DNA from 3 places in the Streptomyces sp. STAM6 genome. Region 2 is predicted to be linked to each of the others. Evidence: riboswitches for the same ligand, from Rfam matches in the RefSeq annotation. Region 2 holds a riboswitch; each other region holds the start of a gene.
The links. Region 2 has a riboswitch for cyclic di-AMP ahead of ACY34K_RS30695 (M23 family metallopeptidase). Riboswitches for the same ligand answer to the same signal wherever they lie in the genome.
Positions count from the first base shown of each region.

Region 1: linked by a shared signal. The riboswitch ahead of ACY34K_RS19300 (transglycosylase family protein) and the one ahead of ACY34K_RS30695 (M23 family metallopeptidase) in region 2 are both predicted to bind cyclic di-AMP.
Region 3: linked by a shared signal. The riboswitch ahead of ACY34K_RS10270 (M23 family metallopeptidase) and the one ahead of ACY34K_RS30695 (M23 family metallopeptidase) in region 2 are both predicted to bind cyclic di-AMP.

Region 1 covers NZ_JBUEFZ010000015.1:31,434-38,478, reverse strand. The annotation lists gene ACY34K_RS19320 (SurA N-terminal domain-containing protein) at 1-57, shown strand, start outside; gene ACY34K_RS19315 (nucleoside triphosphate pyrophosphohydrolase) at 119-1,111, shown strand; gene ACY34K_RS19310 (cytochrome P450 family protein) at 1,108-2,361, shown strand; gene ACY34K_RS19305 (transglycosylase family protein) at 2,485-3,459, shown strand; cyclic di-AMP (ydaO/yuaA leader) riboswitch at 3,720-3,888, shown strand; gene ACY34K_RS19300 (transglycosylase family protein) at 3,892-4,569, shown strand; gene eno (phosphopyruvate hydratase) at 4,814-6,103, shown strand; gene ACY34K_RS19290 (FtsB family cell division protein) at 6,285-6,752, shown strand; gene ACY34K_RS19285 (DUF501 domain-containing protein) at 6,766-7,045, shown strand, end outside.
Region 2 covers NZ_JBUEFZ010000045.1:2,059-9,103, reverse strand. The annotation lists gene ACY34K_RS30715 (MBL fold metallo-hydrolase) at 1-1,199, opposite strand, end outside; gene ACY34K_RS30710 (carboxymuconolactone decarboxylase family protein) at 1,397-1,948, shown strand; gene ACY34K_RS30705 (TetR/AcrR family transcriptional regulator) at 2,231-2,833, shown strand; gene ACY34K_RS30700 (SGNH/GDSL hydrolase family protein) at 2,843-3,637, opposite strand; gene ACY34K_RS30695 (M23 family metallopeptidase) at 3,820-4,713, opposite strand; cyclic di-AMP (ydaO/yuaA leader) riboswitch at 4,716-4,875, opposite strand; gene ACY34K_RS30690 (tyrosine-protein phosphatase) at 5,492-6,304, shown strand; gene ACY34K_RS30685 (DUF6126 family protein) at 6,323-6,475, opposite strand; gene ACY34K_RS30680 (XRE family transcriptional regulator) at 6,496-7,045, opposite strand, start outside.
Region 3 covers NZ_JBUEFZ010000005.1:341,162-348,206, reverse strand. The annotation lists gene trmB (tRNA (guanosine(46)-N7)-methyltransferase TrmB) at 1-657, shown strand, start outside; gene ACY34K_RS10275 (PrsW family intramembrane metalloprotease) at 702-2,030, shown strand; gene ACY34K_RS10270 (M23 family metallopeptidase) at 2,238-3,299, opposite strand; cyclic di-AMP (ydaO/yuaA leader) riboswitch at 3,311-3,444, opposite strand; gene ACY34K_RS10265 (PP2C family protein-serine/threonine phosphatase) at 3,647-4,810, opposite strand; tRNA gene ACY34K_RS10260 (tRNA-Met) at 5,002-5,075, opposite strand; tRNA gene ACY34K_RS10255 (tRNA-Lys) at 5,192-5,264, opposite strand; gene rfbB (dTDP-glucose 4,6-dehydratase) at 5,296-6,318, opposite strand; gene ACY34K_RS10245 (glucose-1-phosphate thymidylyltransferase) at 6,315-7,045, opposite strand, start outside.

The DNA.
Region 1 (7,045 bases), on a different contig from region 2:
GCCCCATGGATCAGGCAGCTGACCAGGACGCCCGAGGCCGGCCCCGCCGGGCTGTGACGACAGCCGCCCCCGGTCCGGGCCCGTCCGGGACGCGGACCGGGAGAGGTAGGTTCGAGGGGTGAACGCTGACACCCCCGGCCGCATCGTCCTGCTCACCGCCAGCCACCGCGTCGCCCCCGGACTGCTGTCCTGGCCCGCCTGGCAGACGCTGCACGCCGCCGACCGGGTGCTCTGCGCGGACGAGAACCATCCCCAGCTGCCCTATGTGCGGGAGGCCGGGGTCCGGGTGGAGATCGCCGCACCGACCGCACAGGAGCTGGTCGACGCCTGCGCCGGAGGCGCCACGGTGGTGGTCGTCCCCTCCGGCGAGGGCGACCGCGCGCTGACCGACGGCCTTGCGCGGATGGCCGGCTCCGGCCGGGTCGCCATGCCCGACCTGGAGCTGCTGCCCGGCTCCTACGACCTGCCGGGCGCCCGGCTGCTCGACCTGGTCGAGGTCATGGACCGCATCCGGCGCGAGTGCCCCTGGTCGTCCCGGCAGACGCACGAGGGGCTCGCCAAGTACGGCATCGAGGAGGCGTACGAGCTCGTCGAGGCCATCGAGGACGGCGACCGGGACGAGCTGCGCGAGGAGCTCGGGGACGTACTCCTCCAGGTCGTCTTCCACTCCCGGATCGCCCAGGAGCACGAGGACGAGCCGTTCTCCGTCGACGACGTCGCGGGCACGATCGTCGAGAAGCTGATCCACCGGCACCCGCACGTCTTCGGTGAGGAACGCGCCGAGACGCCGGAGGAGGTCAAGGAGCACTGGCTCCGCACGAAGGCCATCGAGAAGCAGCGCGCCTCCGTGACGGACGGCGTTCCCCTGGGCCAGCCGGGCCTCGCCCTCGCCGCGAAGCTCGCCGGCCGGGTCCGCACCGCGGGCCTGGAGGTGCCGCTGCCGTCCGGCGCCGGCGTCGGCTACGAACTGCTGGCCCTCGCGGTCCGCGCGGAGGCCGAGGGCGTCGACCCGGAGGCCGCGCTGCGCGCGGCCGGCCGCGCCTACCGGGACGCGATCCGGGCCGCCGAGGGGCACGGGGCCGGCGGACCCGGCGTTAACGTCGAGGAGTGAACGACCAGCCCGCTCCGAACGTCGCGCCCGAACTCTTCACCTGGGAGTTCGCCACCGACCCGTACCCCGCCTACGCCTGGCTGCGCGAGCACGCCCCCGTGCACCGCACCAAGCTGCCGAGCGGAGTCGAGGCGTGGCTCGTGACCCGGTACGCCGACGCCCGCCAGGCCCTCGCCGACCAGCGGCTCAGCAAGAACCCCGCGCACCACGACGAGCCCGCGCACGCCAAGGGCAAGACCGGCATCCCCGGCGAGCGCAAGGCCGAGCTGATGACGCATCTGCTGAACATCGACCCGCCGGACCACACCCGGCTGCGCAGGCTCGTCTCGAAGGCGTTCACCCCGCGGCGCGTGGCGGAGTTCGCGCCCCGTGTTCAGGAGCTGACGGACCGGCTCATCGACAACTTCGCTACAAAAGGCAGCGCCGATCTCATCCACGAGTTCGCGTTTCCGCTCCCGATCTATGCCATTTGCGACATGCTCGGCGTCCCGCGCGAGGACCAGGACGACTTCCGCGACTGGGCCGGGATGATGATCCGGCACGGCGGCGGACCGCGCGGCGGCGTCGCCCGGTCGGTGAAGAAGATGCGCGGCTACCTCGCGGAGCTCATCCACCGCAAGCGCGAGGAGCCGGGGGACGATCTGATCTCCGGGCTGATCCGGGCGAGCGACCACGGTGAGCACCTCACCGAGAACGAGGCCGCGGCCATGGCGTTCATCCTGCTCTTCGCCGGCTTCGAGACCACCGTCAATCTGATCGGGAACGGGGTGTACGCGCTGCTGCGCAACCCGGACCAGCGGGCGCGGCTGCAGGCGTCGATCGCGGCGGGGGAGCGGGAGTTGCTGGAGACCGGAATCGAGGAACTCCTGCGCTACGACGGGCCGGTGGAGCTCGCGACCTGGCGCTTCGCGACCGAGCCGCTCACCATCGGCGGCGAGCGGATCGCGGCCGGCGACCCGGTGCTCGTCGTGCTCGCCGCGGCCGACCGTGACCCGGCGCGGTTCGACCGTCCGGACACCCTCGATCTGGCGCGGCGGGACAACCAGCACCTCGGGTACGGGCACGGCATCCACTATTGCCTCGGCGCGCCGCTCGCCCGGCTGGAGGGGCAGACCGCCCTGGCTACCCTGCTGACCCGTCTGCCCGATCTGCGACTTGCGGGCGATCCGGCCGATTTGCGGTGGCGTGGTGGGCTCATTATGCGTGGACTGCGCACGCTCCCGGTCGAGTTCGCCCCCTTTGGGGAGTGATGTCAACTGACGCTCCGTCATATCTGTGATCTTCGCGTAATCTCCAGTGCATCGACTTGTGACTGACGTTCGAGAGCCGCTACTTTCACCGTCACCTCAGCAGTCACGCGAAAGGCTCACCGCATGCGCTCCGGGAACGGCCGGCACCGACGACCCCGTCAAGCCCCCGCCATCATCGTCGCGGCAGGGGTGACCGGATCCGCCATCGCCATTCCACTGCTCGGCGCGGGTTCCGCGTCGGCCGTGGACGCCACCACCTGGGACCGGGTCGCCGAGTGCGAGTCCGGCGGCATGTGGAGTGCGGACCTCGACAACGGCTACTACGGCGGCCTGCAGATGTCGCAGGAGACCTGGGAGACGTACGGCGGCCTCGCCTACGCCCCGCGGGCCGACCTCGCGAGCCGGGCCCAGCAGATCGCCGTCGCGGAGAAGGTGCACGCGGCGCAGGGGTCGGCCGCCTGGGAGACCTGCGCCCCCATCGCGGGACTCGTGAGCGAGGACACCCCCGCGCCGGGCGCCACGCCCACCGAGGAGGCCCCCGCCAAGCCGGATCCGGCGAAGCCCACCGACCCGGCCGGGGAGGACAAGCCCGCCGAGACGACCCCGGCGGACCCGCTGGACCCGATCGCGACGCCCGACCCGGCGCCGTCCACCGAGCCGCCCGCCGCTCCGGCCGGCGGCGCCGCCGACGGTACGCCCGGCACCGGCAAGCACCGCGGCGAGCCCGACCCGGCGGAGGCCCCGGAGGGCACCCCGGCGGCCCCCGGCACCTCGGCGACCCCGACCGAGCCGGCCGTTCCCGGCGCCGGCGCCACGGAGACCGGCAATCCGGACAACGGGCGTGAAGCGGGCGAACACCCCTCTCGTGGTGACGGGTCGGCCCGCGCTCCGGAGAGCGTCGAGTCCGGCGAGTACACCGTCCGCCCCGGCGACAGTCTTTCCGCCATCGCGGTCGCGCACGAGCTGCCCGGGGGATGGGCTGCGCTCTACCAGGGCAACAAGGAGACCGTGGGGACCGACCCGGACCTCATTCGCCCCGGTCAGAGCCTGGATCTGACGGCCGGTCAGCCTGCCGGGGAGCCTGCCGCGCAGGAGTGAGTTCGCGGCCGTATGTCCGGTTCTGTGCAAGTGAGACAAGAGTCTCTTTGTCCCAACTGGTGCGTCACGACCGCAAACTCCTGTCGCTTCACTTCTCACCTGCGCAAACACCTGCTCGGAGTCGGTAAGTAAGGGCGGTTCATCCCTGATGTCCGTCTTTGAACTTCGGGCAGGTGTGCGCTTACGGTCAGGACCGCTCGCCACCGCGGGCCCCTACGACCGGTACGCCGAATCCTGCCGCCGGCCGTCGGGAACAGTCGTCGCGTCATGCGCCGAAGGCAGGAGCGGGGGACCCAAGGTTTGTGCCGGGCCCGGCCATTGAGAGATGGCCCGGAGCCGGCTTGGGGTGAAGCCGCGCGCCAGTCGCGCGGCCGGGCAGTCACCGCCCGAACCCGACAGCTCACCTCGTAGGCGTCGGTGAGGAGATGTCCCATGCTGTTCTCCGGCAAGGCCAAGCACCGTCGCCCGTCCAAGGCCGCCCGGTTCGCCGCGTTCGCCGGCATCACCGGTGCCGCCGTCGCCGCCCCCCTGATCGGCGCCACGTCCGCCTCGGCCGCCACGGCCGCCGAGTGGGACAAGGTCGCCCAGTGCGAGTCCGGCGGCGACTGGTCGATCAACACCGGCAACGGTTACTACGGCGGCCTGCAGTTCTCCGCCTCCACCTGGGCCGCGTACGGCGGCACGGCCTACGCCCCCACCGCCGACAAGGCGTCCAAGTCGCAGCAGATCGAGATAGCCGAGAAGGTCCTGGCCGGCCAGGGCAAGGGTGCCTGGCCGAGCTGCGGCGTGGGCCTGTCGAACGCCTCGTACGACGGCGCCGCCGCCCAGCAGGCCCAGCCGAAGCCGCAGGAGCGCAAGGCCGAGCAGCCGACCACGCGCAGCCAGCAGCGCACCGCGCCGAAGGCCGAGTCCAAGACCGTCACCACCCCGACCGGCAAGAAGGTCGAGAAGGGTGACGGCGAGTACAAGGTGAAGGCCGGCGACACCCTCTCCACCATCGCCGAGGAGAAGAACGTCAAGGGCGGCTGGAAGAAGCTCTTCGAGCTGAACAAGGACATCGTCGAGGACGCCGACCTGATCTACCCGGGCCAGCAGCTCCACCTGGGCTGACCCCCGCACACCACCCCGGCCCGGAGTGCCCTTCCCCCGTGCGCTCCGGGTCGGGGTTTCCTCGCGCAAAAGTGCTACCGACCAGTAAGTTTCGTGGCGTTTTGTGCGTAATGCAGACTCGTGAGCCCTTTTTCGTCCCAGGAGGCGGGCGTCGGCTGGTCAGGGACCCCGAGCCGGTTAGGCTCTTGCCGCAAGGCCAAAGAGACCTCGCACTCCACGCGTCACATCCCAGAAGGAGATGCTCGTGCCGTCCATCGACGTCGTCGTAGCCCGGGAAATCCTGGACTCCCGAGGCAACCCCACGGTCGAGGTCGAGGTCGGCCTCGACGACGGCAGCACCGGCCGTGCTGCCGTCCCCTCCGGTGCATCCACCGGTGCGTTCGAGGCCCTCGAGCTCCGCGACGGTGACAAGGACCGCTACCTCGGCAAGGGTGTCGAGAAGGCCGTCCTCGCCGTCATCGAGCAGATCGGCCCGGAGCTCGTCGGCTACGACGCCACCGAGCAGCGGCTGATCGACCAGGCGATGTTCGACCTGGACGCCACCCCGGACAAGTCCTCGCTCGGCGCCAACGCCATCCTCGGCGTCTCCCTCGCCGTCGCGCACGCCGCCTCCGAGGCGTCCGACCTGCCGCTCTTCCGCTACCTGGGCGGCCCGAACGCGCACCTGCTGCCGGTGCCGATGATGAACATCCTGAACGGCGGCTCGCACGCCGACTCCAACGTGGACATCCAGGAGTTCATGATCGCCCCGATCGGGGCGGAGTCCTTCTCCGAGGCCCTGCGCTGGGGCGCCGAGGTCTACCACACCCTGAAGAAGGTCCTGAAGGACAAGGGCCTCTCCACCGGCCTGGGCGACGAGGGCGGCTTCGCCCCGAACCTGGACTCCAACCGCGACGCCCTCGACCTCATCCTCGAGGCCATCAAGCTGGCCGGCTACACGCCCGGCAAGGACATCGCGCTCGCCCTCGACGTCGCCGCCTCCGAGTTCTACAAGGACGGCTCGTACGAGTTCGAGGGCAAGTCCCGCTCGGCCGCCGAGATGACCGAGTACTACGCGGAGCTCGTCGACGCCTACCCGCTGGTCTCCATCGAGGACCCGCTGTTCGAGGACGACTGGGACGGCTGGAAGACCATCACCGAGAAGCTGGGCTCCAAGGTGCAGCTCGTCGGTGACGACCTGTTCGTCACCAACCCGGAGCGCCTCGCCCGCGGCATCGAGGAGGGCGCCGCCAACGCACTGCTCGTCAAGGTCAACCAGATCGGCTCGCTGACCGAGACCCTGGACGCCGTCGAGCTGGCCCAGCGCAACGGCTTCAAGTGCATGATGTCCCACCGCTCCGGCGAGACCGAGGACGTCACCATCGCCGACCTGGCCGTCGCCACCAACTGCGGCCAGATCAAGACCGGCGCCCCGGCCCGCTCCGAGCGCGTCGCCAAGTACAACCAGCTGCTGCGCATCGAGGAGATCCTCGACGACGCCGCGGTGTACGCCGGCCGCAGCGCCTTCCCGCGGTTCCGCTTCGCGGACCAGTAGGCACAGCCGCTTCGCGGACCAGTAGGCACAGCCGCTTCGCGGACCAGTAGGCACAGTCGGTTCGAGGGCTGACCCGGCTCCTCTCCCGCGGCTGGCACCCGCTCCTTACGTACGTCCCCGCACTCGGTCCCGTACCGTGTGCGGGGACGTACGCACGTGCAGAGAAGGGGAGGCGGAGGCGATGGCCCGGGACCGGTTCTCCACCGCGACCAGGCTGCGGCTGCTCGGCGAGCAGACCGCCGCCCGCGTCTACCGCTCCCAGAGCCGGCGGCAGGCCCGTCGCTCGCGGCTCACCGGGCGCGCCGCCTTCCTCGCGCTGGTGGTCTGCTCGCTCGTGGTGGCCCTCGCCTACCCGATGCGGCAGTACGTCTCGCAGCAGAGCGAGATCGCCGAGCAGGAGCGGCTGGCCGACGAGGCGAGCCGACGCGTCGAACAGCTGCGCGACGAGAAGGCCCGGCTCCAGGACGACGCCTACATCCGGCGCCTCGCCCGCGAGCACCTGCACTACGTGATGCCGGGCGAGACCGGGTACACGGTGATCGACCCCGACGCGGTGCGCGAGCGCCGCACCGACCAGGGCGCGGCCGACCGCCCCTGGTACTCCAACCTCTGGGACGGCGTGGACAGCGCCGACCGCACCGACGAGTAGACGCAAGGCAGGCATGGAAACGCCCCCTCCGCAGACCGAACGCACCGAGCCGACCGAGGCGGACGTCGCGGCGTTCAAGGAACAGCTCGGCCGACCGCCCCGTGGCCTGCGCGCCATCGCGCACCGCTGCCCGTGCGGCAACCCGGACGTGGTCGAGACCGCGCCCCGGCTCCCGGACGGCACGCCGTTCCCGACGACGTACTACCTCACCTGCCCGCGCGCGGCCTCCGCGATCGGCACGCTGGAGGCGAACGGCGTCATGAAGGAGATGACCGAGCGGCTCCAGAGCGACC
Region 2 (7,045 bases):
GCCTCCTCCGCCGCGCCGGTGCCCTCGAGGGCCGGCTTGTCGGCGACGAGGGGCACCGTCGCGGAGGGCCATCCTCCGGACGGGACGTGGGCGACCCCGCGCCACCACGGTGCGTCCGGTACGGACTCGGCGGTCGGCTCGAAGGGCTCTCCGGGGCGGGGCAGCGCTACGCCGGCGCCCGCCTCGGCGGCGGCCGCGAGCGTGCCCTCACCGGGCTCGGCCCACGGGTGCGGGGCGAGGTTGAAGGTGCCCCAGTGGATCGGCAGCATCACGCCGGAGGGGCTGCCGCCCTGGAGGTCGAGATGGGCGCGCATGCCTTCGGCCGGGGTCATGTGGATGTCCGGCCAGTACTCGCTGTACGCGCCGATCTGGATCATGGTGGCGTCGAAGGGGCCGTGCGCGGCGCCGATGTCCTTGAAGCCGTCGAAGTACCCCGTGTCCCCGCTGTGGTAGACGCGATGTCCGGAGCTTTCGGCGACCCAGGACGCCCACAGGGTGTGCTGCTGGTTGCGCAGGCCCCGGCCGCAGAAGTGCCGGGCGGGGGTCGCGGTCAGCTGCACGCCCGCGACCCGCGTCGACTCGTTCCAGTCCAGCTCGCGCAGCCGGGAGGGGGACACTCCCCAGTGCTCCAGGTGGGCGCCGACGCCGAGCGGGACAGCGAACACCGTGTCCGTGGAGGCCAGGGCGCGGATGGTGGGCAGGTCGAGGTGGTCGTAGTGGTCGTGGGAGATCACGACGACGTCGACGGGGCCGAGCGCGGCGAGCGGGAGCGGCACGGGGTGCAGCCGCTTGGGGCCGGCGAAGGGGAACGGCGAGCAGCGCTCTCCCCACACCGGATCGAACAGGATCCGGCTTCCGTCCATCTCCGCGAGCACGCTGGAATGTCCCATCCAGGTGAGCCGCAGTCCCGACGACGGGGGTTTGGCCAGGTCGGCGACGGTGGTGGCGTGCACGGGGACGGTGCCGGCCGGGGAGCGGCGGATCCTCGCGTCCTTCTGGAAGTAGATCTTCGCGAACTCCACCGGGGAGCCGGAGGGTCTGTGCCGGGTGCCCTCCGGGTTCTGGAAGGCGCCGTCCGAGAAGTTCGGCGAGCGGCGTATGCGCTCCAGCCGCTCTCCCGTGGCGTCCGCGCCGAAGGCGGCGGGCCGCAGGGAACGGAGCCGGGAACGCAGCGGACGCGTGGAGTGAGCGCCGGTCACAGCACCTCCAGTGGATTCGGGTCTTTTCATTATGGGCGGGGGCTGTGACCCCACCGGGGGCCGGGCCCCGGGGGTGTCCGGTCTCACAGCGGCGGGGCGGGCCGCGCGCCGCGGCGGCGGGGCCGGGCATGTCACATCCGGCGGCATCCCGTCCGTCCCCATGAGTGAAGGCCCGACCATAAACCGAGGAGTCCGACATGGCCCGCGTTTCGCTCACCCCTCCGCGCACCCTCTTCTTCCGCGCCGTCGAGTGGTACTCCAGGCGTCATTACGGCAAGGTGCTGGACCCGGTGCTCGCGGTGGCGCACAACGCGCGTGTGCTGCGCGCCCAGCTCCGTTTCGAGCTGGCCGTCGCGAGGTGGCGGCAGCTCGACCCCGGCCTGAAGGCGCTGGCGGAGATGGCGTCGGCGGCGTCGATCGGTTGCAGCTGGTGCATGGACTACGGCCACTGGGAGAACACCCGCCGCGGGATGGACGTGCGCAAGCTGCACGACATCCCGGTCTGGCGCGACAGCGACGCGTACACCCCGCTGGAGCGGGATGTCCTGACGTACGCGGAGGCGATGACCGCGAACCCGCCGGAGGTCGGGGACGAGCTGGCGGAGCGGCTGAGGGTGGCCCTCGGCGAGCCGGCGTTCGTGGAGCTGACCGCGATGGTGGCGGTGGAGAACCTGAGGTCCCGGATGAATGCCGCGCTGGGGCTGACCAGCCAGGGCTTCAAGGACCAGTGCGAGCTGCGACCGATCTGACGTGCGCGCGCCCCGGCGTCGGGAAGGGGCCGGCCCGCCTCCGCGCACGGCCCGGTCCGTGACCACCGCCGTCGCGGACGGGCCCGCCACGGCGCGATGCGCGCGGTCGGCCGCCGGGACGCCGGAGCGGCCGTGCGCGACGGTACGGCGCCGGGTGCGGCGGCGCGCTATCGTCACGGACCGACTGCCGGTGATCGCGGAGCGTTTCGGCTGGTACTGCGACCGGTACCGGACGGCCCCGGGGGAAGCCGGCGCTGGAATCGGCGGCACGAGGGGGACGACGTGGGCAGAGTGCGGTTGAGCGTGGCCGAGCGGCGTGAGGAGCTGCTGCGGGCCGCCGTCGAGCAGATCCAGCTCAGGGGCGTCGCGGCGGTGCGGATCGCCGATGTCGCCTCCGCGCTCGGAGTGAGCAACGCGCTGGTCCTGTACCACTTCTCGACCAAGGAGAAGCTCGTCGCGGCCGCTTTCTCGTACGCCGCAGAGGGCGATCTCACGCATCTGCGCAAGCTGCTGGGGCGCCGGACCGCGGCCACCCGCCGGCTCAGGTCCGCCGTGCGCTGGTACGCCCCCACCGGTCAGGCCAAGGGCTGGCGGCTGTGGATCGAGGGCTGGGCGGCGGGCTTGCGGGAGCCGGCGCTGCGGGATGTGGCGGGCGACCTCGACCGGCAGTGGAAGGCGGCACTGGCCGAGGTGATCGCCGAGGGCGCCGCGGCGGGCGAGTTCCGTTGCGCGGACCCCGCGGCGGCGGCCTGCCGGCTGACCGCCTTCCTGGACGGACTGGCCGTGCAGATGACCGCCTACGCGGGTTCGGTCTCCCACGCGACCATGCTGGAGTGGGCCGACGAGGCGCTCGACCGGGAGCTCGGCCTCGGGCGCCGCACCTGAACCGGTCCCCTACAGCGGCATCAGGTCCGGCCGCTTGGCCGAGACGTGGTCGCCGGACGATTCGCCGCGCAGCCGCCGGCCGATCCACGGCACGAGGTACTCGCGGGCCCAGTTGATGTCGTCACGGCGGACTTCGAGGGGGCCGCGCGGCGGCAGCGGTGGCCACGGCTGGTCGGGGTCGGCAGGGACGTCGACGCCGAGCACCTGGCCGGCGCGCAGCGCGACCCGGGTGTGGCCCTCGGCCGACAGGTGCAGCCGGTCGTCGTCCCAGGCCCGCCTGTCCTGCACGGTCTTGAGGGACCAGAGATCGAGCACCGGGCAGCCGTACCGGTCGGCGACGGCCCGCACATGGCCGTTGTACGTGGCGATCTTGCCGCGCAGATGACGCAGCACCGGCACGCCGCGGGTGTCGAAACCGGTCGTCACGAGCACGGTGCCGACGGCGGACGTCAGGTCGGCGACGGCCCGCTCGAACCGCTCGGCGACGTCGTCGGGGTCGCTGCCGGGCCGGATGATGTCGTTGCCGCCCGCGCAGAAGGTCACGAGGTCGGGGGCGAGTTCCTTCGCCCGGGGGACCTGTTCCTCGACGATCTGGTCGAGGAGCCTGCCACGCACCGCGAGGTTGGCGTACCGGAACGTCTCGGGATCGGTGAGCCGGTCGGCGAGCAGGACCGCGAGGCGGTCCGCCCAGCCGACGAACTGTCCGTCGGGACCGGGATCCCCGACGCCCTCGGTGAAGCTGTCACCGATCGCCGCGTACGACCCGAATACGTCACTGTCTCTGAATGTCGAATCGTCTGCCACGGGAGCACATCTTTCCCCTTCCGATGTGACCTACGCGACCGTAAGGAGGGGTTGACGTGGGGTGAGATACGCCACCGGTCAAGATTCGCCCAAGCCGGAATATGCCGCTGCCCGGCACGAGGTGCCGGGCAGCGGACGCACGCGGGACGCGTGCCGGAGCGTCAGAAGGGTCCCTGACGGACTCAGATGGAGACGCCGTGCTGACGCAGGTAGGCCAGCGGGTCGATGTCGGAGCCGTAGCCCGGACCGGTGCGGACCTCGAAGTGCAGGTGCGGACCGGAGGAGTTGCCGGTGGAGCCCGAGAGACCGATCTGCTCGCCGCCGCTCACGGTCTGCCCGGAGGAGACGGAGAGGGAGGAGAGGTGGGCGTACTGCGAGTAGTTGCCGTCGGCGTGCTTGATGACGACCTCGTTGCCGTACGCGCCGCTCCAGCCGGCGGAGACGACGGTGCCCGCGCCGATGGCCTTGACGCTGGTGCCGGAGGAGGCCGCGAAGTCGACACCGGTGTGGTAACCGGAGGACCACATGGAGCCGGAGGCGCGGTAGGGGGTGGTGACACCGGCGGAGACCGGGGCGGTGAAGCCGGAGCCGCTGGTCTCGGCGGCGGGCTTCGGCGCCGGGGCCTCGGCCTTGGCGGCGGAGCGCGAGGCGCGGGACTCGGTGCGGGTCGTGTCGGCCTTGGGCTTGGCGGGCGCCTTGGCGGTGGACTTGGCGCCCAGCGTGAGCTTCATGCCCGGCAGGATCAGGCCCGGGTCGTCACCGATGACCTTGCGGTTGTCCTTGTACAGCTTCTGCCAGCCGCCCTTGACGTTCTTGTTGTGGGCGATCTTGGCGAGGTAGTCGCCGGCGACCACGGTGTACATGCGGGGCGCGGCCTTGGCGGCGGTCTCGGGGGCGGCCTTCGCGGCGGCGACCACCGTCTGCGGAGAGACGGCCGGGGCGCTCTGGTCCGCGGCGTGGGCGCCGGTCGCGCCGAGCAGCGGGAGGGCAAGGGCGGCGCCGCCCGTTCCGGCGGCGACGAAACGACGAGTCAGCGGGCTGTTCTTGGGACGGCGGTGCTTACCCTTCGCGGGCATGACGAATTCCTCTCCGGCGCCTGCGAGGTGAGCTGTCGGGTTCGGGCTGGAGATGCCCGGCCGCGCGGTCGACGCGACTTAACCCCTAGCCGGCCCGCGAATTCCGGTTCCGGCGTACTACCTGGGTCCCCCGCTCCTGCCACACGTGGGTGGGTTATGAATTCCGGTCGGCGGCAGGATTCGGCTGGTCCGGCCGGATTGCGGCGACGTTAAGCGAGCCGGGTCCGCGGTAACAAGCCGTCGCGTGGAAAAGGCCATTTCCGTCCGAGATGCCGCCCGTAATTCCCGTCACCCTCCGTGGATTACGGATCATGAATTGCCGTTGTGGGCACCGGATTTGGGAGCGGCGCTTCGCCACGGACGGTCACCTTTATGACGCTGCTCACGCGGCCCGACCCATCTCCCTTTCTACCGGGGCACGTTAACCCTTACAGGCCAATACGGACAGAACCGTCATTCAGCTACTAGACCACTCAATGCATCCACGGTCGGGGTCGGCGAGCAAAACATGCTGAATCGGGACAGAAGCAGAGCCGCTCGACCGTGCCGCCCGAAAGCAGGTCTCAGCGACGGGGGCCGCCGCCGGGCGCGCCCGCCAGCCAGGGCCCCAGATGTGAACATCATCCAACAGGAACGAGCACCATGCGGCCGCTGACCATGGGCAGGGCAACGGATGTGCGACCCGCAGGGAGATGATTGCCTCACGCACCGGTGTCGTATCGTCGGAGCCGCGACATCGTCGGCGAGGACCGCCGACCGCAGACACGGAGGAGCCGCCGTGACGCAGCAGCTGCCGCAGATCTCGTCGACCGAACCCCAGCTGACCGGTGTGCGCAACTTCCGTGACGTGGGCGGCCTTCCCACCGTGGACGGCCGGCGGGTCCGTCACGGCCTGCTCTTCCGCAGCGGCCACCTCGCCCACGCGACGGGCGAGGACGCGGCCTTCCTCTCCTCGCTCGGTCTGCACACGATCTTCGACTTCCGCAACGCCGCCGACCAGAAACTGGAGGGCCCGGACGTCGCCCTGCCCGGTGTGCGGAACGTGAACATCCCGCTCTCGGACCCGGCGGACGGCGCGGAATTCTGGCGGATGGTGCGCGAAGGCGATCTTGAGCAGCTGCGCGGGATCCTCGCCGACGGCAAGGGGGCCGGGCGGATGACGGCCGCGTACCGCGCGATCATCAAGGACCGCACCGCCGAGCACAGCCGGGTGCTGCACGCCCTCGCGGCGGACAGCGTCCCGGCGCTGCTGCACTGCGCGGCGGGCAAGGACCGCGCGGGGCTGTCGATCGCGGTGGCGCTGCTGGCGGTCGGTGTGGAGCGCGAGGCGATCGAGGAGGACTACCTCAAGTCCAACGACCCGCACCGCCGCTACAAGGTGCACCGCGCCGACTCCTCGCCCGCCGGCATGTCGCCCGAGGTGATGGAGCTGCTCAGTCCCCTCTTCGACGCGCGCCGCGAGTACCTGGCGACGGCCTTCTCGACCATCGAGGAGACCTGGGGCAGCACGGAGCGGTACTTCTCCGAGGGCCTGCGGCTCTCGCCCGAGACCCGCGAGCGGCTGCGCGACCGCCTGCTCGACGAGGGCTGAGCCCCGCGCGGCGGGTGGCTACTGGTTCTGGCCCCCGAGCAGGAACAGCAGATAGAGGAAGGCCGCGACGAGGTGGCCCGCCACGAGATAGGCGAAGAGCCTGACGGCCAGCCCGAGAGGGAATTTCCGCTCTTCGCCCTCGGCGGACTTCGAGGCCGGGTTCTGGGACATGACGGACAACCTCCGGGGAGTCAGCGCCGAGGGGCGGGCGCGCCGAGGCAGAGCTCCTCGGCGGGGCTCTGGACAAGGGTGTGTACGAAGAGGAGCTCGGCACCGCCCCGGGTGGCGGCGGCGATGCGGTGCGGGGTCAGCGAGTCGAAATGCGCGCTGTCGCCCGGATCGAGGAGGTGCACCGCGTCCCCCAGGGTCAGGCGCACCCGGCCGCCCAGGACGTACAGCCACTCCTCCCCGGGGTGCACGCGCACAAGGTCGGCCGGGGTGGCGTGGGGGACGTGGACGCGCAGGGCCTGCATGGCCCGGCCGGGTCCGCCCGCCTGGTGGTAGACCCAGCCGTCGGCCTCGGCGGGCTCGGCACGGTCGGCCCGGACGATCGGGTCGTGCTCCGGCGGCACCTCACCGAGCAGCTCGGACACCGTCGTACCGTAGATACGGGCGAGCCCCAGCAGCATCGGCAGCGAGGGCTGCCGGCGGCCGGTCTCCAGCCGGGAGAGGTGGGCCGGGGAGAGTCCGGCGCGCTGGGCGGCGGCCTCGAGGGTGAGCCCGCGGCGGCGGCGCAGCGCG
Region 3 (7,045 bases), on a different contig from region 2:
AGGAGCTTCCAGCCGCGCCGCAGCCGTGTCACGCCCGGGCAGGCCGATGCGTTGCGCCGGCGGTGGGCGGACTGGGGTCTGGACATCGACGGGCAGCGGACGCTCGATCTCGCGGAGATGTTCGGCGGACTGCCCGTCGTGCTGGAGATCGGGTTCGGGATGGGCGAGGCCACCGCGCAGATGGCCGCGGACGACCCGGCGACCGGGATCCTCGCCGTGGACGTCCACACCCCCGGCCAGGGCAATCTCCTCAACCTCGCGGACAAGGCCGGCCTGACCAACGTCCGGGTGGCCAACGGCGACGCGATCATCCTGCTGCGCGAGATGCTCGCGCCCGACGCCCTCGACGGCGTGCGGGTGTACTTCCCCGACCCGTGGCCCAAGAAGCGGCACCACAAGCGGCGGCTGATCCAGCCCGCGTTCCTGGACCTGGTCGCCACCCGCATGAGGCCGGGTGCCGTGCTGCACTGCGCCACCGACTGGGAGCCGTACGCGGAGCAGATGCTGGAGGTGCTGTCCGCGCACCCGCGGTTCGGGAACACGGTGCCCGACGGCGGCTACGCGCCCCGGCCGGCGTTCCGGCCGCTCACCCGGTTCGAGGGCCAGGGCCTGGACAAGGGGCACGTCGTCCACGACCTGCTGTTCCGGCGCGTGTAGCAATCTCGTCGCGGACTGTCAGTCGTCCTCGTTAGGGTCGATGGGTGTCCCAGTCGCCCTCACAGCACCCGCCCCCGCACCACCCGGCCGTCCCGGCGTACGAACCACAGCCGTCGTTCGACGCCGTTCCGGAGCGTGCCCGCTGGCGCTACAAACCGCGCCGCGCCCTCTGGCGCAGCAAGGCGGTGCGTGCCGTCGCGGTGTTCACCGTGCTCGCCCTGTGCGGGCTGGTGATCCTGGCACTGGTCCGGGAGCAGACCGGCACCGAGGGCTTCGTCGTCGGCCTGGGCCTCGCGCTGCTGCCGGTGCCGCTGCTCATGGCGGCGTTCCGCTGGCTGGACCGCGTCGAGCCGGGCCCCTGGAAGAACCTGATGTTCGCGTTCGCGTGGGGCGCCTGCGCCGCCGCGCTCGTCGCGATCATCGCCAACACCTTCGCGACCCGCTGGATAGCGACCGCCACCGCCGACCCGGCGTCCGCGGACACGCTCGGCGCGACCGTGATAGCCCCCGTCGTCGAGGAGAGCGCGAAGGCCGCGGCCGTCCTGCTCATCTTCCTGTTCCGCAGACGGGACTTCACCGGCCTCGTCGACGGAGTCGTCATCGCCGGCTTCACGGCCACCGGTTTCGCCTTCACCGAGAACATCCTGTACCTCGGCAACGCGTTCGGCGAGGACCAGGCGATCGGCACGTCCGGCTTCGCCTCCGTCACGGCCGCGACGTTCTTCGTACGGATCGTGATGTCGCCGTTCGCGCATCCGCTCTTCACCGTGCTGACCGGCATCGGCTTCGGCCTCGCCGCGCTCACCGCGCGGCGCAAGAGGATACGCCGGGTCCTGCTGCCGTTCCTCGGGCTCGCGCTGGCCATGGGCATGCACGCGCTGTGGAACGGCTCGGCGGCCCTCGGCCCGTTGGGGTTCTACGCCGTGTACGGGGTGTTCATGGTGCCCGCGTTCGGGCTGCTGACCTGGCTCGCCGTCTGGACCCGGCAGAAGGAGCTGCGCACCATATCGGGCGAACTGCCGGCGTACGCCGCGGCGGGCTGGCTGTCCCCGGCCGAACCGCTCGCGCTCTCCTCGATGAAGGCGCGCGGGATGGCGCGTGACTACGCGCGGCGTACCTTCGGTCCGGCCGCGGCCCGCGCGGTCGGCGAGTACGAGGCGTTCGCGACCTCACTGGCCTTCTTGCGCCACAGGGCCCACCGCGGCGCGGCGGACCCGGACTTCGTGGCGCGGGAGCAGGAGCTGCTGCACCACCTGTGGCAGCGCAAGGAGATGGCCGCGCCCGCGCTGACGTACGCGGCACAGGCGACCGGCCGGGTGTGGACGCCGCCTCCGTACCTCAACTACGGCGGCTACAACCCCTACCGCTCCTAGGGCGTGTTTCGTCGAAGAGGTTGCCGCCGAGCGCGAGGGGGAAGACGCGAAGGCCGGACGTGCCCCAACGCGGAGTGACGTCAGGGGGCGTCAACGGGTCCCGCTCAGGGGCTGCTCCGCACACGTCTCACGAGCGAACGAAAACCGGCAGCCCTGTCGTCGGGGGGGGTGCCGCCAGGACTGCCGGAGTCTTGCGAAGAACGGTGGTCAGACCGTCAGGCCCTTGCCGCGCAGCCAGGCCAGCGGGTCGATGCCGTCGCCGCCCGGCGTGTGCACCTCGAGGTGCAGGTGCGGGCCGGTCACATTGCCGGTGGCGCCGACGCGGCCGATGGTCTCGCCGGTGGCGACCGTCTGGCCGGCCCCGACCGTCATCGACGACAGGTGGCAGTACCAGACCTCCGTGCCGTCCTCGAGCTCCAGGACGATGCGGTAGCCGTACGAGCCGGACCAGCCGGCCGACTTGACGGTGCCGCCGTGCACGGCCTTGGCCGGGGTGCCCGTGGGCGCGGCGAGGTCCAGGCCGGTGTGGTACCCGGAGGACCACATGGAGCCGGCCTCGCCGTAGGTGGAGGTGATCGTGTACGAGGAGGTGGGGAGGGACCAGGCGGCGGCGAGCTTGGCCAGCCGCTCGGCCTCCGCCTTGGCGGCGGCCTCGGCCTCGGCCTTCTCCTGGGCGGCCTGCTCCGCCGCGGCCTCCTTCTCGGCAGCGGTCTGCTGGGCCTCGGCCTGCTCGGCGGCCTGCTCGGCGGCGGCCTTCTCGGCCGCGGCCTTGGCCTGCGCCTCGGCGTTCGCCTGCTGCTGCTCGGCCTGCTGGAGGATGCGGGCGCGCAGCGCCTCGCCGGCGTCGGCCCCGCCGTCCTGCTCGCCGGAGGTGTCCTGGGTGAGGGTCGCGGCGGTGAGCGGGGTGCTGTCGCCGGCCTCGGGGGTGTCCTCGTCGGAGATCAGGTCGCCGACGCCCGGGAGGGACTCGGCGTCCGGGAGGTGGTCGGTGATGGCGTCGGGGAGGGATATGGAGACCGCCGGCTTGTCCTGCGCGGTGGCCATGCCGCCCGCGCCGACCGCCGCGATGACTCCGACGCCGAGGACGGTGGAGCTACGGGCCAGGCCGCCGCGCTGTTTGGCGACACGGTGCCGGCCGCGGACCGGGCGGACCGTCTCCTCGGTGGGGTTCCACTCCTCGAACTGCGCGTTTGCGCCCGGGGCGTCCGGGATACCCGAAGAACCGAACGAGGTGAAGGGAGCTTCGGGGGCAGGCCTGTTGGACGCCACGGAGGCGCACTCCTTTCCTTCCTTCTCGCCTACCGGGTTAGCTGACGGGTTCGGAGCAGGAAGGTCTCCTACGGGCCGCTTCGGCCCGATTCACCCCAAGGTGGTGGTTCCCCGGTTCCCTTGCGGAATTCGGCGCACGCGCACGGTGCCGTCCTGACGACGGCTGGGACGACCGCGCTGCGTTATCGAACGTTAATAGACGTCGGTACCCGATTCCAAGCTGTTCCCGTTGATCATTAACCAATGGACCGGGGGACTTACCCCACCAGAAGCTGCCAGAATCGGGCGAGTTGACCACGCCGATAAAACATTCACAGGCCCATTAGTCCCTGACTGTGCGTCAAATGTTATGCGGAGGGCTGCTCACCGGTCACGGAGCGTGGCGACGGTGGGCGCTGGACCGCCAGCAGCGCGAGATCGTCCGTGGCCCCGCCGCCCGTGTGCCGCCGTACGTCCTCCACGAGCGCGTCCAGCAACGCCTCGGGCTCCTCGAAGGCCTGCCCCGAGAGCCACCCGCGCGGGTCGTAGAAGTCGCCGTGCGCGTCCCGGGCCTCGGAGAGCCCGTCCGTGTAGAAGAGCAGCGTCGCGCCCGGCGGGTACGACACCTCGTACGCCCGGTCCGGCCAGGCGGCCAGGTCGGCCATGCCCAGCGGGAGCGCGGGCTCGGCCGGCTCCAGCAGGTCCACGGCCCCGTCGGTGCGCAGCATCAGCGGCTCGGGGTGACCCCGGTTGACCACCCGCACCACCGCGTCCCCGCGCGGGATCTCGGCCAGCACCGCGGTGGTGAACCCCTCGACGGCGTCCAGCCCGTCCCGCCGCGTCCCCTCCCGCGCGAGCGCCCGCTCCAGCCGCTGGGCCACCCCCTCCAGCGAGCTCTCGTGCTCGGCCGCCTCCCGGAAGGCCCCGATGACGACCGCCACCGCCTCGACCGCGCCCAGCCCCTTGCCCCGGACGTCCCCGACGACCAGCCGCACGCCGTGGGGGGTGTCCTGCACGGCGAACAGGTCGCCACCGATGAAGGTGTCCGCCTGCGCCGCCTCGTAACGCGCCGCGACGCGCAGGCCGCCGATCCTGGCGGACGGCTGCGGCAGCACCGCCCGCTGCGCGGTCTCGGCGATCACGCGCGCCGAGGCGAGCCGTTCGTCGCCGCGGCGCACCACATGGTTGATGAGCAGGGCCAGCGCCGCCACCGTCGCCAAGGTGACGATCTCGGTGACGGTCGGCGCCTGTCCCAGGGTGCCCATGGAGAGGCGCAGGCCGACGACCCCCACGAGGGGCACGAGCCCGGCCACAAGGGTGGCGGCCAGGGTGAAGAAGGGCGCGGCGACCAGCGGGGCCGCCGCGAACAGGGGCACGGCGGTGTACGGGCTGGGCGTCGCCAGGTCGTACACCACACCGCCGGCGATCAGCAGTCCGGGCAGGACGCGGATGACGGGGTCGACCCCTCTGCGTCGCACTCGCTGCCCCACGACTGGTCTCCTGCCCGCTCCACCCAGGCTGCGGACGGTAATCGCGCGCCACCCGGGCCGGCCGGAGCCGCGCCGCGCGGCGAGGCGCCGTCCGCCGACCGGGCGACACGGGCGGCGGCCGGACCGCCCACCGCGGGCTCCGTGCCCGCCCGCGCCGGGCCCCCGCCCCGGGCCACTCCGGAGCCGGACACGCCGAAGGCCCGGATCTCAAGGATCCGGGCCTTCGGTTTCAGTAGCGGGGACAGGATTTGAACCTGCGACCTCTGGGTTATGAGCCCAGCGAGCTACCGAGCTGCTCCACCCCGCGTCGGTGAACACCACCTTACGCCATCAAGACCAAGATCATTTACATTTACGGGGCGCGGTCTCGTGACGGACGGCGAAGCGCCCCGCCCGGAGGGTTCCGGACGGGGCGCCATGCGGTAGGCCCTGTGGGACTCGAACCCACAACCAACGGATTAAAAGTCCGCTGCTCTGCCAATTGAGCTAAGGGCCCGCGTCCCGCAGCATAGCCCGCGCCGGTCGTCTCACGCCTTCAGCGGCTCCCACCAGGCGCGGTGGGCGCGGTACCAGGCCACCGTCTCCGCCAGCCCGTGGGCGAAGTCGCGTGCCGGCCGGTAGCCCAGCTCCTCCCGCGCGCGGGTCCAGTCCACCGAGTACCGCAGGTCGTGGCCCTTGCGGTCCTCGACGTACACCACCCTCTCCCACCCGGCGCCGCACGCCTCCAGCAGCAGCCCGGTCAGCTCCTTGTTCGTCAGCTCGGTGCCGCCGCCGATGTTGTACGTCCGGCCGGCGCGGCCCCGTGTGCGGACCAGCTCGACGCCCCGGCAGTGGTCCTCGACGTGCAGCCAGTCGCGGACGTTGGCGCCGTCCCCGTACAGAGGCACCGTCAGTCCGCTCATCAGCCGGGTCACGAAGTGCGGGACGACCTTCTCGGGGTGCTGGTAGGGGCCGTAGTTGTTGGAGCAGCGGGTGATGCGCACGTCCAGGCCATGGGTGCGGTGGTGGGCGCGGGCGAGCAGGTCCGCCGAGGCTTTGGAGGCGGCGTACGGCGAGTTGGGCGCCAGCGGTTCGTCCTCGTCCCAGGATCCGTGCGCGAGGGAGCCGTACACCTCGTCGGTGGAGACGTGGACGAAGGTGGAGATCCCGTGCCGTACCGCGCCCTCCAGCAGGATCTGGGTGCCGAGGGTGTTGGTGGTGACGAAGCCCGCGCCGCCCTCGATGGACCGGTCGACATGGGACTCGGCGGCGAAGTGCACCACCTGGTCGTGGTCGGCGAGCAGCCGGTCCACCAGGCCCGTGTCGCAGATGTCCCCGTGGACGAACGTGAAGCGCGGATCGGACCGTACGGGGTCGAGATTGGCCGGGTTGCCCGCATAGGTCAGTTTGTCGAGGACGGTGACCGACCCGACGGGCGGTGCGGACGCGTCCCGCGCTCCCGCGCCTGGCGGCGTGAGCAGCATCCGGACGTACGTCGAGCCGATGAAGCCGGCGCCGCCGGTGACCAGCACCTTCGGGGCCGTGCGGGACGAGGGCGAGGGGAACGTCATGCGGGAATCTCGACTTTGCTGTGATCGCCGATGACCAGCCGGTGGCCGGCCGGAGCGGCGGGTGCGGGGGCGACGACGGCCTCGCGGCCGATGAGGGACTCCTCGACACGGCGTACGCCCTCGATGCGGGCGCCGCCGAGCACGATCGAGTTCTCGATCTCGCTGTGCCGCAGCGAGCAGCCCGGCGCCACGGAGGTGTACGGGCCGACGAGGCAGCCGGTGACGGTGGTGCCCGCGCCGATCACGGCCGGGCCGGTGATCCGCGACCCCACGACCCGCGCGCCGCGCTCGACGACGACCGGGCCGATCAGCTCGGACTCGGCGTCGACGCTCCCTTCGACACGGGTGGTGAAGGTGTCGAGGACGGACCGGTTGGCCTCCAGCATGTCGGCGACGTTGCCGGTGTCCTTCCAGTAGCCGGTGATCCGCGTGGAGCGGAGATCGTGGCCCGTGTCGATGAGCCACTGGAGGGCGTCGGTGATCTCCAGTTCGCCGCGGGCCGAGGGGGCGATGGCCCGGACCGCCGCGTGGACGGCCGGCGTGAACAGGTAGACGCCGACGAGAGCGAGGTCACTGCGGGGGTGCGCCGGCTTCTCCTCCAGGGCGACCACCCGGCCGTCGGCACCCAGTTCCGCGACACCGAAGGCCGTGGGATCGGGAACGCGGGTCAGCAGGATGCGCGCGTCGGGTCGCTCCCGGCGGAACTCCTCGACCAGCGCGGTGATCC